Regions from separate parts of the Dickeya aquatica genome, predicted to be linked through region 1. Evidence: predicted binding sites of a transcription regulator. Region 1 holds the regulator's gene; each other region holds the start of a gene.
What was found. Region 1 encodes CRP, which controls carbon source genes, mostly activating them, when cyclic AMP is high. Its sites were predicted from a motif close to ATGTGANNNNNNTCACAT; they were not measured.
Positions count from the first base shown of each region.

Region 2: the regulator CRP is predicted to act here: its motif matches at 2,992-3,009, upstream of rbsD (D-ribose pyranase).
Region 3: the regulator CRP is predicted to act here: its motif matches at 1,922-1,939, upstream of DAQ1742_RS16520 (PTS sugar transporter subunit IIC).
Region 4: the regulator CRP is predicted to act here: its motif matches at 2,003-2,020, upstream of DAQ1742_RS17150 (iron-containing alcohol dehydrogenase).

Region 1 is NZ_LT615367.1:4,072,688-4,076,974, forward strand. Features, by position in the region: gene DAQ1742_RS18505 (phosphoribulokinase) at 1-775, shown strand, start outside; gene DAQ1742_RS18510 (OsmC family protein) at 815-1,222, opposite strand; gene crp (cAMP-activated global transcriptional regulator CRP) at 1,548-2,180, shown strand; gene DAQ1742_RS18520 (3-keto-L-gulonate-6-phosphate decarboxylase UlaD) at 2,276-2,923, opposite strand; gene DAQ1742_RS18525 (L-ribulose-5-phosphate 4-epimerase) at 3,054-3,746, opposite strand; gene DAQ1742_RS18530 (PTS sugar transporter subunit IIA) at 3,791-4,267, opposite strand.
Region 2 is NZ_LT615367.1:5,115-9,401, reverse strand. Features, by position in the region: gene rbsC (ribose ABC transporter permease) at 1-966, opposite strand, end outside; gene rbsA (ribose ABC transporter ATP-binding protein RbsA) at 974-2,479, opposite strand; gene rbsD (D-ribose pyranase) at 2,487-2,906, opposite strand; gene kup (low affinity potassium transporter Kup) at 3,137-4,287, opposite strand, start outside.
Region 3 is NZ_LT615367.1:3,650,640-3,654,926, forward strand. Features, by position in the region: gene DAQ1742_RS16515 (glycoside hydrolase family 1 protein) at 1-384, opposite strand, end outside; gene DAQ1742_RS16520 (PTS sugar transporter subunit IIC) at 423-1,769, opposite strand; gene DAQ1742_RS16525 (PTS lactose/cellobiose transporter subunit IIA) at 2,005-2,331, shown strand; gene DAQ1742_RS16530 (LacI family DNA-binding transcriptional regulator) at 2,461-3,471, shown strand; gene lysA (diaminopimelate decarboxylase) at 3,541-4,287, opposite strand, start outside.
Region 4 is NZ_LT615367.1:3,775,183-3,779,469, forward strand. Features, by position in the region: gene DAQ1742_RS17140 (D-threonate 4-phosphate dehydrogenase) at 1-667, opposite strand, end outside; gene dtnK (D-threonate kinase) at 660-1,943, opposite strand; gene DAQ1742_RS17150 (iron-containing alcohol dehydrogenase) at 2,165-3,301, shown strand; gene DAQ1742_RS17155 (dihydrodipicolinate synthase family protein) at 3,395-4,279, shown strand.

The sequences.
Region 1 (4,287 bases):
TAACCTGCGCGCCGCGCTGGTAGACGGTGACAGTTACCACCGCTATACCCGCCCGGAAATGGATATGGCTATCCGTAAAGCGCGCGATGTCGGCCGTCATATCAGCTATTTCGGGCCGGAAGCCAATGATTTTAGCCAGCTGGAACAGGCATTTATCGATTATGGCCGCACCGGCACCGGCCAGACCCGCAAATACCTGCACACCTATGATGAAGCTATTCCCTACAATCAGGTGCCTGGCACCTTTACGCCCTGGGAACCGATACCACAACCGACCGATCTGCTGTTCTACGAAGGGCTGCATGGCGGCGTTGTCAGCGCACAGCATAACGTCGCGCAGCACGTTGACCTGCTGGTGGGGGTGGTGCCTATCGTCAATCTGGAGTGGATTCAAAAGCTGGTGCGTGACATCAACGAGCGCGGCCATTCACGCGAAGCGGTGATGGACTCGGTGGTGCGCTCAATGGAAGATTACATCACCCATATCACGCCGCAATTTTCCCGCACCCATATCAATTTTCAGCGCGTCCCAACGGTCGATACCTCCAACCCGTTTGCCGCCAAAGCCATTCCCTCAATGGATGAGAGCTTTGTGGTTATCCACTTTCAGGGATTAAACAATATGGATTACCCCTATCTGCTGGCGATGTTACAGGGGTCATTTATTTCGCACATCAATACCCTGGTGGTGCCGGGCGGCAAGATGGGGCTGGCAATGGAGCTGATTATGGCACCGCTGGTACAGCGGCTTGTTGAAGGTAACGGGATAGCGTGACGTCTCGCGGCGGTGGTTAAGCCGCCGCGCGTCAATGCCTTAACCCCGCGCAATGACTTCATGGCTGTGAGTCACCGTCACCGTTTTTTCCAGCATCAGTGCCACCGAGCAATATTTTTCTGCCGAGAGCGCAACCGCCCGCTCCACGGCTTTTTCCGATAAGGCTTTGCCGGTCACGATAAAGTGCAAATTAATGGCGGTGAACAGGCGCGGTGCCTCTTCACGGCGCTCGGCGCTCAGACGCACTTCACAGTCGGCCACATCATGGCGACCTTTTTGCAGGATGGACACCACATCAATGGCGCTACAGCCTCCGGCGGCCATCAGTACCATCTCCATCGGGCTGGGCGCTTTGTCGCCTGAGTTGCCATCCATCAGCACCTGATGACCGGATGCGGACTCACCCAAAAACGTCAATCCTTCAACCCATTTCACCCGAGCCTGCATAATTTTGCCCTCAATCAACTATTTTTGAAATTTTGCACCGCTCATGAACAAAAAAGCCTGATAATCAGAGCTTAATCATGCTGAAGCGAGACAACACGAGACACTACACTCAACCTGTGTTACAAACGGAGGACGTAAACCCGTGTGTGTCGGGCCTCTGCCTGACTGCCACCAGTTTACCGGCGTCATTGATAGACCGTCTCCGTATCATCCCTGACGTCATTCCGCCAGGACGGAATTTGAATTATAACTATGTTATCACGCCGTACAGGGAACTCTGAGCCCTGTGATTTGCGCAGTGAATTACAACAGAGGATAACAGCGAATGGTTCTCGGCAAACCGCAAACAGACCCGACTCTCGAATGGTTCCTTTCTCATTGTCACATTCACAAGTACCCATCGAAGAGCACTCTGATCCATCAGGGTGAAAAAGCAGAGACGCTTTACTACATCGTGAAAGGCTCGGTTGCCGTGCTGATTAAGGATGAAGAAGGCAAGGAAATGATTCTGTCTTATCTGAATCAGGGCGATTTTATTGGCGAGCTTGGCTTGTTTGAAGATGGGCAGGAGCGCAGTGCGTGGGTTCGGGCAAAAACTGCCTGCGAAGTCGCTGAAATTTCCTATAAAAAATTCCGTCAGCTTATCCAGGTTAACCCGGATATTCTGATGCGCCTCTCCTCACAGATGGCCCGCCGCCTGCAAGTGACCTCGCAGAAGGTCGGCAATTTGGCATTTTTGGACGTAACAGGGCGTATCGCACAGACCTTGCTGAACCTGGCCAAACAACCGGATGCCATGACCCACCCGGACGGTATGCAAATCAAGATAACCCGTCAGGAGATAGGCCAGATTGTCGGCTGTTCCCGTGAAACTGTCGGCCGTATCCTGAAAATGCTGGAAGACCAGGATCTCATCTCTGCCCACGGTAAAACCATCGTGGTTTACGGTACCCGTTGATACCTTCATCAACGTGTCTCCATCACCAGCAAGGGCGGCCAATGGCCGCCCTGCTTATTTTGCGTTGCGTATCGGTGAGTGTCGCGTGCGACGCGTTACGACCAGTATTTATTGATCTCGGTGCGCAGTGCCTCAGCGGTCGCCTTACCACGCTCAGACGCCAGCGCACGACCGGCGATAAAGGTCTTGGCGCTGATACCTTCAAACAGGTGAATATCCTGCGGCACAATGCCGCCGGTAATCGACAACGCCAGCCCCAGTTCAGAAAGCGCACGCATCCGGCCGAGGTCGTCACTCGTCCAGTTAACTCCGGCAAGCTCCGCATCGCGCGAGCGGTGATAAATCGCCTGGGTAATGCCCATATCAACCCACTGCCGGGCATCATCAAGGCTCCAGTTGCCGTACAGCTCAATCTGGATTTCGCCACCAAACTCATCGGCCACTTTTTTGCAGGCGGCAATAGTGGCAACGTGCGCTGCCGCCGAGACGGTTATCCAGTTCGCCCCGGCAGAGAACGCCATGCGCGCCAGAATGGCTCCGCCGTCAGTGGTTTTCATGTCACACACAATAATGTGTTTAGGGTGGCGCTCGCGCAGGGTGCGCACCGCCGTCATGCCTTCAGCAAAGGCCAGAATGGTACCGACCTCGATAACCTCAACGAACCCGCCAACACGCTCAGCAATCTCAACCGCTGTGGCCAGGTCTGTCGAATCCAGGGCAATTTGCAGCATAGGTTTAGTCATGATGTTATTTCCTTTCCAAAAGTGAAAATACCGGAAACAGCGACGTGCGGGCGAGCGCTGCCCGTGGCGTGATGCCACTATTCATTTCAAGTCGCTATTTCAAACAGTGACGTTATTCAGGCGCGGTGGCTTAACGCTGGCCGTAGTAGGCATTCGCGCCGTGTTTTCTGAAATAGTGTTTATCAGAAAGCGCCTGATCGATATGAATCGCCGGGTTGAGCAGGCGGGTTGACAGCGCCATCGCCGCCACCTCTTCGAGCACCAGCGCATTGTGTACCGCATCCAGCGCGTTTTTCCCCCAGCAGAAGGGCGCATGGCCGGTGATCACCACACCCGGTACGGCCAGCGGATCGAGATCCCGGCGCTGAAACTCCTCCACGATCACCGCACCGGTATTTTTTTCATACTCACGGGCGATTTCCTGCTCGCTCAACGCGCGGGTGCAGGGAATATCGCCGTAGAAATAGTCGGCATGGGTCGTACCGAGCGCGGGAATATCCAGCCCCGCCTGCGCCCAGATAGTGCCGTGGCGTGAATGGGTATGCACAATACCGCCGATACCGCTAAACGCCTGATAGAGCGCCAGATGGGTAGCCGTGTCGCTGGAAGGGTTAAGGTGCCCTTCCACCACACGCCCGTCCATGTCCACTACCACGATATCGTCGAGGGTCATCTGCTCATAGGAAACGCCCGACGGTTTAATGGCAATAACGCCCTGAGCGCGGTCAATTTGGGAGACATTGCCCCAGGTCAACGTCACCAGGCCGTGACGGGGAAGCAACAGGTTGGCTTCCAGTACGATAGCCTTCAATTGCGGGTACATCATCATTCTCTCCTGCGCCCCTGCACGGAGCGCCTTATTGCGGCTCAGGCAGGCTGTGCCAGCGCCTTATCAATCACACTGAATACCTCTTCACGGCTGGTGCACACCCGCAGTTTATCGAGGTTAATTCCGGTATCGCTGTTCTCGTCTTCCAGCACCTGGGTCACTTCCATCAGCCCTTCCATGTGCTCATCCGAGGTGCTGCCCGCCAGCGTCACCAGCACATCCACCGGTTCATCTTCGCCATCAAACTTCACCGGCGTGGTCAGCGTCACCAGCGCAAAGGCGGTGCGGTTCACGCCGTTTTCCGGCCGGGCGTGCGGCATGGCGAATTGCGGCGCAATCACGATATACGGCCCCATTTTCTCGATGCTGCTGATAATCGCTTCGTGATAGCGCGGCTCGACGGCACCGGACGCAATCAGCATGTCCGTACCCAGTTTGATGGCATCACGCCAGTCAGCGGCGGTGGCGTTGAGCAATACGGAGTGATTGTCGATTAACGATTGTTTGAATTTCATGCTCTTCTCCTTAGGCCTTC
Region 2 (4,287 bases), 430 kb from region 1:
TTTACTGCTTTTGTTATCAACCAAAACCGCCAGCAAAATAACGACCGCTTTGACGATCATTTGGTAGTAAGAAGATACACCTAACAAGTTAAGCCCGTTGTTCAGAAAGCCTAAAATCAGCGCACCGATCAACGTTCCTACTACACGTCCTTTACCCCCAGACAGGCTTGTTCCCCCTAACACCACCGCTGCGATGGCATCCAGTTCATAGCCTGTCCCTGCTGTGGGTTGCGCCGAAGACAGGCGAGCGACTTCAATAATGCCCGCCAGCGCCGACAGCAAACCACATAACGAATAGACGACAACCTTGACCCTATCAACATTAATCCCTGACAAACGGGTCGCGGCCTCATTTCCACCCAGCGCATAGATATAGCGGCCGATGCGGGTATGGTGCAGCATGTACCAGGTGGCCAGAAAGACCACCGCCATAATCCAAATCGGCGTCGGCACACCAAGAGGTCGGCCAATACCAAACCACCCTAAGGTATCGGCTGCGGCAGAAAAACCGGTGTTAACCGGGCTACCGTTGGTGTAGACCATCGTGACGCCACGTAACAGCAGCATCATTACCAAGGTAGCGATAAACGCCTGCACCCGGCCCTTGGCGATAATAACGCCTGTACCCGCGCCAATTACCGCCCCTAGCGCCAGCGCAGCGACGACCGCGACCAATGCATTAATCTCAAGGCCGACCAGGGAAGCCGCGATGGCCCCCGTCAGCGCCAGCAACGATCCCACCGATAGATCAATCCCAGAGGTGAGAATGACTAATGTCATCCCTACCGCCATGATGGCGTTCACTGATGTCTGTTGCAGAATATTGAACAGGTTATTCAGGGTGAAAAAATTGGGGCTCATTGAAGACACCACAGCGATCAAAATCAGCAGGGCTATCAATGATTTTTGCTCCATCAGCCACTCTTTGCTGAACCAGCGCCTTGCCGTGATTATTTGAGAACTCATGTCTGACTTACTCCTGCTTTACGCCGTATTGCTTACCAACGGCCGCCGCCATCAGCGTTTCCTGTGTTGCCTGTTCAATCGGGAAATCACCGCTCAGGTGCCCTTCGTGCATCACAATCACACGATCGCTCATCCCCAACACTTCGGGCATTTCCGATGACACCAGAATGATGCTCAACCCTTCTTGTTTGAACTGGTTGATTAACTGATAGATCTCTTTTTTCGCCCCGACATCGACGCCACGGGTCGGCTCGTCCAGAATCAACACTTTCGGACGCGTCATTAACCCCCGGGCTATAGCCACCTTCTGCTGGTTACCACCGGACAACAACCCGATAGGTTGCAGCATAGAGGGGGTACGGATATTGAACATGCGGATAAAGTCGTCCACCGCTTGCTGTTCATCAGCATGGCGCAGCGAGCCAATACCATTGCTGAAATAGCGCAATGCCGTCAGCGACATGTTTTCCTTCACCGACATGCCCAGCACCAGACCATCTCGTTTACGGTCTTCGGAAATATAGACGATACCGTTAGCCAGCCCATCTTGCGGGGTACGGGTTATCACCGCTTTACCATCCAGCCAGACACTGCCCTGGGTGCGGGGAAGTGCGCCATATAATACTTTCATCAGCTCGGTACGGCCTGCGCCCATCAGCCCTGCCACCCCCAGAATCTCACCTTTGCGTAGCGTAAAGCTGATGTTATTCACCCCTGGGCCGCTAAGTGCCTCAACGCGCAAACGCTCATCGCCGGGAGCCTGATTTAATCGTGGGTACTGATCTTCCAGTTTGCGCCCCACCATCATTTCAATCAGTGAATCTTCCTGTAACGCGCTGACCGGGCGTTCGCCAATAAACTGGCCGTCACGAAATACCGTAACATCATCACAAATTTCAAAGATCTCTTTCAGGCGGTGGGAGATATACACAATGCCGCACCCCTGAGACTGCAATTCCTTGATAACACTAAACAGCGAGGCGGTTTCGGTATCGGTCAGCGCGTCTGTCGGTTCATCCATAATGATGACCTGAGACTCAAAACTCAGCACTTTGGCAATTTCAACCATTTGCTGATCGCCTATCGATAATTCCCCCACCAGAAGGCGGCTGTCATAACGCAGGTTAAGTCGTTTGAGCAGGATGTCGGCTTGCGCGTACATCCGCTTCCAGTCTATACGCCCCAGACGGTTGGTAAACTCACGCCCAAGGAAGATGTTTTCCGCAATCGTCAGTTGAGGGATCAGGTTCAGTTCCTGATGGATGATACCGATACCCGCTTCCTGCGACGCTTTCGGGCCGCTGAAATCCACTTCGTTACCGAGAAAATGAATACTGCCGGCGTCTTTTCGATAGATACCGGTCAGCACTTTCATCATGGTGGATTTACCGGCACCGTTTTCCCCCACTAACGCCATCACCTTACCCGGATAAACGTTCAGGGCTGCACCGGATAACGCTTTTACGCCGGGAAAGGTTTTGGTGATGCCTTGCAATTGCAGTAAAGGTTGCATCGCTACCTCAGAAGGTTACGCCAGCGCAAAGAATCACATTCGCATAGGGAGAACACTCTCCGCTGCGAATAATGGCGCGGCTTTTACCACTTTGTTGTTTAAACGCTTCATGACTGACGTAATGCAGTGAAATGGTGTTTCCCTGGTGTTGTTCGAGTTGTGCTAATTGCTTCAATAATGCGTCATGGAGTTGCGGATTCTTCTCGATGATTTCCTGCGCCAGAATGGCGGCTTCGACCTGCATCTCCGCTGTCACCACATTCAATACCTGCAAAAAGCCAGGCACATTATGGGTTAATGCCAGATCGATACGGGTCGTGGTATCCGGAATTGGCAGGCCGGCATCGGCGATCACGAGTTGATCGGTATGCCCTAACCGGGAAATCACGGATGAAATATCAGAATTCAGTAACGCACCTTTTTTCATTTTTATTTACCCTGCTAGCGAAACGTTTCGCTTGTACGGTAAGTGTAGAAAAAGACGCCCAGAAGGCAATCACTATCTGATAAAAATGTGATCGTTATCGAAACGTTTCGTTGGCGTAACAGAAACGACAAAAAGCAACTAAAAGGGGGCGCGATACCCGGCGCGTTCTGCATAGCGAAAAAAAAGCTCCCGTGAACGGGAGCCTTGTCATCTCAGGGTCGGGCTGATAGTCAAATTTCTACCTGAATACCTAATTCAATCAGGCGATTGGGGGGAATTTCAAACTGGTCGGCCGCACGCAGGGCATTACGACTAAGCATCATGAACAGCTTGCCGCGAATGCGCAGATACCAGGCGCGTTTACCCATCATCAGCGACTCGTTTGACAAGAAAAAGGTGGTTTCCATCATCTGGCAGGTCAAACCATCCTGCCAGCAGCGATGAAACACCTCTTCCACGTTGGGCGTTTCACGCCAGCCGTAGCTTGCGACCACACGCCAGAAAGTGGGGGAGAGTTGCTCGACCGATACCCGACGCGCGTTATGTACGTAAGGTGCGTCTTCCGTTCTCATGGTCAGCAGCACCACCCGTTCATGCAGCACTTTGTTGTGCTTGAGGTTATGCAACAGCGCAAAGGGAATAACATGGGTTGCCCGCGATAAATACACCGCAGTGCCGGAAACTCGCACCGGCGGGTTTTTCTCCAGCGAGACAATCATGGCATCAAGAGAATTACCATGTTCATGGATACGGCGCAGCAAGCGAAAACGCTCACTCTTCCAGGTGGTCATGATAACAAACATCACCAGCCCCAGCGCCAGCGGCAGCCAACCACCGGAAATGATTTTCACCACATTCGCCAGGAACATGGGTAAATCGATAATCAGCAAGGCGGCCAGCAGTAGCCAGACCAAATAGCGATACCAGTTCCAGTTTTTTACCGCCACCGTGCACGACAGAATGCTGGTCAGCACCATGGTGCCCGTCACTGCAATACCGTAGGCCGCCGCCAGATTGCTGGAGTGTTCAAAGCTGACAATCACAATCACTACCGCCACATACAACAGCCAGTTAATGAACGGAATGTAGATTTGGCCGGACTCCATGTCCGAGGTGTGGACAATGCGCATCGGTGGCAGATACCCCAGCCGAACCGCCTGGCGCGTCAGGGAAAAGACACCAGAAATCACCGCCTGAGAAGCGATAATGGTCGCAAGCGTCGCCAGCACCAATAGCGGAATCAGAGCCCAATCCGGCGCAAGCAGGAAAAATGGGTTCTTGATGGCTTCTGGATTTTTCAACAGTAACGCGCCCTGGCCAAAATAGTTAAGCACCAGCGACGGCAACACCGCAGAAAACCAGGCAATACGAATGGGTAACT
Region 3 (4,287 bases), 420 kb from region 1:
GAGCTCATAGTGTTCCAGGCACAGCATGGGTTCGATGCCTTCACGCTGCATTTCATCGATCAGGTTATCGATGTAGGCGGCGTACTCTTCATCCACCACGCCGTTTTCATAGTCCAGCATGAAGCGTGACCAGTTAATCGAGGTACGAAAATGCGTCAGCCCAGCCTGCTTCATCAGCGCCACGTCTTCGCGGTAGCGGTTGTAGAAATCGGTGGCGACCGCCGGGCCGTAGCCGTTGTGCCACACCTGACGATCGCGCTTGTACCACAGATCCAGATAGGAATCCTGCCCGCTTTTCTTGCCTGACCACCCCTCGGTCTGCCAGGCGGACGCCGCCGCCCCCAGAATAAAACCTTCAGGCAGGGCCATTGATACCTTGCTCATTACCGTTCTCCCTTAGATTCAGTATTGCCATACATTCATTATTTCAATGCATTGGCCTGTGCCGCGGCCTCTGACTCCGCCTCACGCTGTGCCTGCTCAGCACGACGAGACGCTACCTTGACGAACGGCAGGTAAATCAGGGTGGCGACGATGATGCACACCACCTGTGTCACCACTGCCCCCATCGAACCGGCAGTAGACAACCAGGCGTTAATCAATGGCGGCGTAGTCCAGGGCACCATCACCACCGCTTTACCGGCAAAGCCCATGCTGGTGGCGAAGTAACCGATGGTGCCGGTGACCAGCGGCGTGATGATGAACGGGATAGCCAGAATCGGGTTGAGCATGATGGGCATCCCGAAAATCACCGGTTCATTGATGTTGAACATTCCGGGGCCGAAAGAGATCTTGGCTATCTCTTTCATTTCACGGCGTTTAGAGGCGATCATCACCGCCAGCAACAACCCGATGGTCAGCCCGGAGCCGCCGATGCTCATGTACACGTCCCAAAACGGCATGGTGATGATGTTCGGCACCTCATGCCCTTGCTCAAACGCGGTCATGTTCACCGTAATCGCCCCCAACAGCAGCGGCTCGCGGATCGGTTTGATCATCTGGTTGCCATGAATACCGATAACCCAAAACAGCTGTGCCACAAACATCAGGATCAACAGCCCCGGCAGGCTCTGCACCACCGACTCCAGCGGCTGTTGCACCACCTTATAGATAGCGTCATACAGGTACATGCCGGTCACTTTCTGGAAGGTAAAGCCGAAGGTCGCCACCAGCGTCACGGTGATGATCGCCGGGATCAACGCCGAGAACGACGCGGACACATTCGGCGGCACGCTGTCCGGCATCTTGATGCGCAGCCGGTTTACCGATTCCAGCTTCGAGTAGATTTCCACCGACGCAATGGCGATAAACATGCCGAGAAACAGGCTCTTGGTGTCGGAGAACTGGCGCGCCAGCACGTCTTTCACCGGCAGCGTCTGACCGTTGATCACCATATCAATGGTGGTCGGGGTAATAGAAATAAAGCAGATCACCGCCAGCAAGCCGGGGAACAGGCTACGAGAGCCGTTGATCTTTCCAAGCTCGATGCCTATCAGGAACACCGCACCAATGGTGAGGAAATTGAGCGTGGCGTAGTTAATGCCGCTCATGATCGGTTTGAGCGGTGCCAGAAATGAAAACAGAGCGAAACTCGCCAGCCCGTTCTTCGGGTCCAGCACCATGTTGGAGATCAACACAGAGAACGCGCCCACGATGATCACCGGCATCAGCGTGATGAACGAGGCTTTGATAGCCATGATGTATCTCAGGCTGTTGAACTGGTTGGCGAACGATCCGAGTGAATCGATGGCCCTATCCTTGAATGACATAACTCCACCTCTTTGATTTACCTGAACTTCAGGGGTTGTTGTTATCAGAGGCTATCGCCCCCGTAGTGGCCGTTACGCGCGCAAGAGAATGGACGGCAGGTTCAGCGCTTTCGCGTTTGGCATACCAAAAATAAAACAAACGAATAATTTTTCTGTGACATTGTTCTCACAAGCCACCATTGGAATTCCAATAACATAAAAAACACCAATTTTGGCATACCAAGAGGGCATTACGATGGAATGGGATATGGAACAGACGGTGATGGAACTGCTGATCAACGCGGGCGAGGCGCGATCTTGCGCCATGATGGCGATTCAGGCCGCCCGCGCGCAGGACTGGGTGGCGGCAGATGCGCAACTTCTGGCCTCGCAGGCGGCGGCCAAAGCGGCCCACCAGCTCCAGACGCGGCTGATCGGGCTGGACGAAGGCGAAGGCAAAGTGCCGGTTAATCTGATCATGGTACACGCGCAGGATCACCTGATGACCGCCATGCTATGCCGGGATCTGGCTGACGAAATGGTACAACTGCGCAAAGAACTGTTTGGTCGTCCCCACGCCTGATGGTTGCGGGCGCACAACATGCCGCACTTCACCTACTGACGTCGTTCCAGTGTGCTAGTATGTGGCCAACACACGCAACCATGCTGTCAGCAACGTCGGTAATATTCGGCAATACAGGGAAGAAAAACGATGATAACGATGCTGGATGTGGCTAAACACGCCGGTGTATCCAAAGCCACGGTATCACGGGTACTCAACGGTACAGGTCAGGTGAAGCAAAGCACGCGCGACGCCGTGTTCAACGCCATGGAAGAGCTGGGCTATCGCCCCAACTTTCTGGCGCGTTCGCTGGCGCAGCGCAGTTCCAGCAGCCTTGGGTTAGTGGTCTCCAATTTCGACGGCCCTTATTTTGGCCGCCTGTTGCGCCGCGCCGCAGAACGCACCGAAACCAGCGGTAAACACCTGATCGTCACCGACGGCCACGATACGCCGGAAGACGAGCAACAGGCGGTGCAATTACTGGCCGACAGGCGCTGTGATGCGATTGTGCTGTATACCCGTCACATGTCCGATACCGCGCTGATGGCGCTGCTGGAGCACGCCAGTGTTCCGATAGTGGTTATCAACCGACATTTACCGCTGGCCCCGGAGCGCTGCGTCTGGTTCGAGCAACAGCAGGCCGTGTTCCAGTTGGTGGATTATCTGGTGCAGCAAGGGCACCGGGAAATTGCCTGCGTGACCGGCCCTATCAATACCCCAACGGCCCGTGCCCGGCTGGCGGGTTATCGTCAGGCGCTGGCTCACCACCGCATCGCCTATGAGCCGTTGCGGGTCATCCATGGCGATAATCTGGTGCCAGGCGGTTATCAGGCGGTAAGGGAACTGCTGGCACACGACGTTGGGTTTAGCGCGTTGTTTTGCAGCAATGACGATATGTGCATCGGTGCGATGAAAGCATTATCAGAGGCAGGCAAACGTTTGCCACACGAAGTGTCGCTGTTCGGCTTTGATGATATTCCCAGCGCCGCCTACCTTAGCCCGGCGTTGTCAACCGTACATTTGCCGATTGAAGAGATGATCAGCGCCGCGATATCGCAGGCGCTGAAATTATCACAAGGGGAAACCGTCAGCGCGATAGCCCCCTTTACCGGCACATTAAGACTGCGTGAATCGGTGAGCAAAGGGCCTTATGCCCGCTAAGTCGCCGCGTAACGCTATGCTAACGTACGGCATGTCAACGTTCAGCATGCCAACGTACCGGCATCGCGCTTAGACGCGCTCCAGCGCCAGCAACTCGTCCAGCGTCTGGCGGCGGCGAATCAACCTAGGCTGGCCTTGCTCAAACAGCACTTCGGCAATCAGCGGGCGGCTGTTGTAGTTCGATGACATCGATGCACCGTAAGCACCGGTATCATGAAACACTAAATAGTCGCCGACCTGTGCAGGTGGCAGCGCGATCGTTTCCACACCACCACCGGCCTGCTGGGTAAACACATCACCGGATTCACACAGTGGCCCGGCCACCACCGTTTCTCGCGCGGCAACGCCCGCCAAATCGCGCCCGTCACCGGCCAGCAGCGTAATGTGGTGATAACTGCCGTACATTGCCGGGCGCATCAGATCGTTAAAACCGGCATCCACCAGTACGAAATGGCGGCTGCCCATGTCTTTTACCGCCCGCACCTGCGCTATCATCACCCCGGATTCAGCCACCAAAAAACGCCCCGGTTCGATTTCTAATGTCACCGGATGCCCCAGATGTGCGGCAATCTGCTCGCGCGCGCGGTTCCACAGGCCATAATAGTGTTGAGTATCAATACTCTCGCCGCCATGACGATACGGAATCGACAACCCGCCGCCCGCAGAAATCGCGTCCAGATCCTGCCCCAGCGCCACCACCTGCTGCACCATCGCCTCACACACCTGCTCAAGATGCCCGTAATCGACGCCGGAGCCAATGTGCATATGAAGGCCGACTAATTTCAGATGATATTGCTGCACAGCGGCCAGCGCTTG
Region 4 (4,287 bases), 300 kb from region 1:
CTTCATCACCAAACAGACCGTTCTCACCGGCATGCGGGTTGACCCCGGCCACGGCGATACGCGGTGCCTGATAGCCCACACGCTTAAGGAAGGTATCGGCCATCGCAATCACGGTTTCCACACGGTCGCGGTTGAGCGTATCCAGAAATTTGCGCAAGGCAATATGGGTGGTGACATGAATCACTTTCAGCTTATCGGTATAGAGCACCATGGCGTAGTCGCGGCTGTTGGTCAGCTTGGCCAGCAGCTCGGTATGCCCCGGATAGAGATGCCCGGCTGAGTGCAACGCTTCTTTGTTAAGTGGTGCGGTAGCGATAGCATGCACTTCGCCGGCCATCGCCAGCGCGGTTGCACGTTTGATACAACGGTAGGCCAAATCACCGGCCTGCGCCTGCACCACACCTTGCCTGAGGCTCTCAGGCTCGGCCAGCGGCTCATTGATAACATTGACAACGCCGGGAGCGAAACGGGCGTCGGCAGGACGCGCGATTTCATTGAGCTCCACCTGCGGCACAATCCCCAGTGCCAGAATACGGCGCAGCGTTTGTATACACCCCACCACCACCACCGGTGCACCAGACAATTCGCCTTCAGCCAGCGACTTAATGATGATTTCCGGGCCAATACCTGCCGGGTCGCCCATCGTTACCGCAATTATTTTACTCACACGCACTCTCCTCAATAAAACGCAAAACATGTAGCAGGGTGGCGTCATCGCCAAACCCGCCCGCTTTCGTCATCACAGGGATATCTCCCACCAGGCTGTCTTGCAGGTGCCCCCAGGGAACACAACCGGCAATCTGCCCCAGAATGCGAAATCCACTGGCTTGCAGCGTACTGGCCGCCGCTATCGCAATATCCCCACCCGATAAATAGAGCCCACCTGGTCGTTGCTGCTGCACTGTCTGTCGTGTCAGCTCACCGAGCCGCTGACTGATGGTTTCCCCCAATTGCTGTCGGCTCATGGCGTAGCGCTGGCACAAGCGCGCTATCTCAAAACGCTGATTGTCGTCATGGCAGGTACGCACAATGCAGTGCTGACCGCGAGCCAGTAACGCCGCTGCCTGCGCTGCGGTCTGAGCCAGCGCCCCGTCACCGGCCAGTAAAGCGTCGATATCCACCGCCAGCACGGTGACATCAGCCCGCTGGCTGGCTGCATGAATCTGTAACTGAGCGATTTCGCTCATTGAGCCGACCACCGCCAGCAACGCACGGCAGGGAGCCGACAATGTCAGGTGCCGCGCCAGGGCATCACTCAACCCGGCGGAACCAACCAGCAACGGCTTTTCTGCCAGTTGGGCCGCCGCGCTGACAATCCGGTCAAGGTCTTCGGGGTGTTCTGCATCCAGAATCACCAACCGGGTTCCCTGTGTCGCCAACTGTTGCAGCGTTGCACTCAAGTCACCGTGACGGATCTGCGCCAGCGACAGGCTTGCCTGTGGCAATACCGTTTGCGCCGCCAGACAGACGCTCACCGAGGCCGAGCGCACTGGTGTTTTCGGGTCGCTGGCGAACTCGCTGTCCGTCACTAACGTGCCATTCACCCATACCTGGCCGTCGCGGGTGATGCGGCCAAGCGCGGGTGCCGCAGGTGCAATCAGCGCCAGCGACAAATCAGCCGCATTCAGTGCGGCTTCAATTTCTGCCCCCAGGTTGCCGCGTAAGGTGGAATCAACTTTTTTTACTATCCAGCCCTCTGCGCCCTGCAGCCGAAAAGCCGCCACCGCCTGAGCCGTGCGTTCTGCGGCAATCGGCGCAGGCAGCGCACGGCTGTCGGTATTGACGACCCACGCGTCACACGGTGGTGCGCTACGCCATTGCACTGCATCAAACAGCACACTGACACGCGCCCCTTTAAGTGCCAGCCCGACACCGGCGTCATTGGCACCGGTAAAATCATCTGCCACCACGAAGACCTGGGTGAGTTCACGCCGCTCAGGCATACTCGCTCTCCATCCGTTCGATAACCTTAAATTGATTATATTGAATCACGATTGATTATATGTGAGCAATATCAAATTATTCAAAACCAATTTCACCTATAAATTAGCCACACAATGCAGGAAACCGATTTATTTCCATCAAAAATCCAGGTTGTGATTGAAATAAATCACTCACATCCCACTGACATCACAGTGAAAAAGCGACAAGACAAGGTCATCGTATGAATATCAACAGCACTCTTATCAGCGGTTATCAGGCACTCGGGGATCTCAGCTACCTGCTGCACGGCAAGCAACAGGTGTTACTGGTCACTGACAAGAACATCATCGGGCTAAGTGGCGTACAGGCACTGATGACACAACTGCAAACCGGCGTGCCGCAACTGACGGTGATAGATAACGTACCGGCAGAGCCAAGCCAGCATGACGTAGCAGCACTGCTGCAACACCTGCCTGAGGCACGGCCTGATCTGGTGGTGGGCGTTGGTGGCGGTAGTGTGCTGGATGTGGCCAAACTGCTGTCCGTGCTGTGTGCCGGGGAAGAGGGCATTACGCTTGAGAGCCTGCTGGAAGGCCGCAAACCCACGCGCCGGGTAACATCGCTGTTGATCCCGACCACCGCGGGCACCGGTTCTGAGGCCACGCCAAATGCGATTCTGGCGATCCCGGAGAAAGAAACCAAAGTGGGCATTATTACCCCGGTGATGCTGCCTGATTACGTCGCGCTGATACCGGAGCTGACCACCAGTATGCCGGCACACATTGCGGCCTCTACCGGCATTGATGCGCTCTGCCATCTGATTGAATGTTTTACCGCTACCATTGCCAACCCGGTAGCCGACAACTATGCGCTGATGGGCATGAAAAAGCTGTTCGCCAGTATTGAAACCGCCGTCAGTGAGCCGGAAAACCTGGAAGCGCGCCTGAACATGCTGTGGGCGTCCTATTATGGCGGGGCCGCCATCGCTCATGCCGGTACTCATCTGGTTCATGCCATGTCTTACCCGTTAGGCGGCAAATACCACATTCCACACGGGGTGGCGAACGCCATTTTATTGGCTCCTTGCATGCGCTTTGTGCAACATGCGGCAGCGGAAAAATTCGCACAAGCCTACGACCTGCTGCCGAATGCCGATGCCACGCTCACCCAGGAACAGAAAGCCGAGGCACTGGTCGATTACTTCAGTGCCCTGGTGAAGCGGCTGAACCTCCCCTCATCGCTGCAACAGTTAGGCATCAGCCGGGATGACTTGCCCTATCTGGTGGATTCCGCCTTGCAAGTGCAGCGACTGATGAAAAATGTCCCGACAGCGGTGCTGGCTGACGATGTGCACGCCATCTATTCAACGCTGTTTTAATCCTGTAGCACGCCAACGTCAGCAGGTTCGCAAACAACGATTTTGATACATAACAGTTGATACATAACGGTTGATGAATAACGAGGCATAACAATGAGTAAACCCATTAAAGGCGTTCTGACAGCGATCGTCACGCCCTTTGACCATCAGGGGGAATTTAGCCCCACCGCCCTGCGCCAGCAGGTTCAACGCCAGATGCGTTACGGCAACGGCATTTTCTGTAACGGCACCAACGGTGAATTCTTTGTGTTGCACACCGACGAGAAAGTTGCCGTCACCGAAACCTGCGTGGATGAAGCCGCCGGAAAAGTGCCTGTCGTGGCACACATCGGTGAAATCTCCACCCGTGAAACCATCAAGCTCGGCAAACGCATCGCCGCGCTGGGCGTGGATGCCGTTTCCGTGATCACGCCGTATTTCGTGCCGCTCAAACAAAGCGAACTGATCGCCCACTACCGTGAAGTGGCCGATGCCCTGCCGGTGCCGGTGTTCATGTACAACATTCCGGCCCGCACCGGCAATACGCTGCAACCTGAAACGGTGCGCGTGCTGGCTGAGCACCCGAACATTATTGGCATCAAGGACAGCGCCGGCAGCTACGAAAGCCTGAGCGGTTTCCTGAGCGCGGTGAAAGATATGCCGAACTGCGATGTGCTCAACGGGCCGGACTCGCTGATTCATCAAGGGTTTGTCGATGGCTGCTCCGCGTGTATTTCTGGTCTTGCCAACGTCGCGCCACGCGCCATTAGCGAAATCTGGCACCGTTTCCACGCCGGTGACATCGAGGGTTCCCGTCAGGCGCAGGAGCAGGTGAGCGATCTGCGCAAAACGCTTTATGCGGTGGCATTTTCACCGGCGGTGGTGAAAAAGGCGCTGGTGCTGATGGGGCAGGATGTTGGCGTCAGCCGTTATCCTATCCAGTTCTCAGCACAAGACGAAGACACCATTCGTCAAATTATTCAACCATTCGCTGAATGAATGAACAC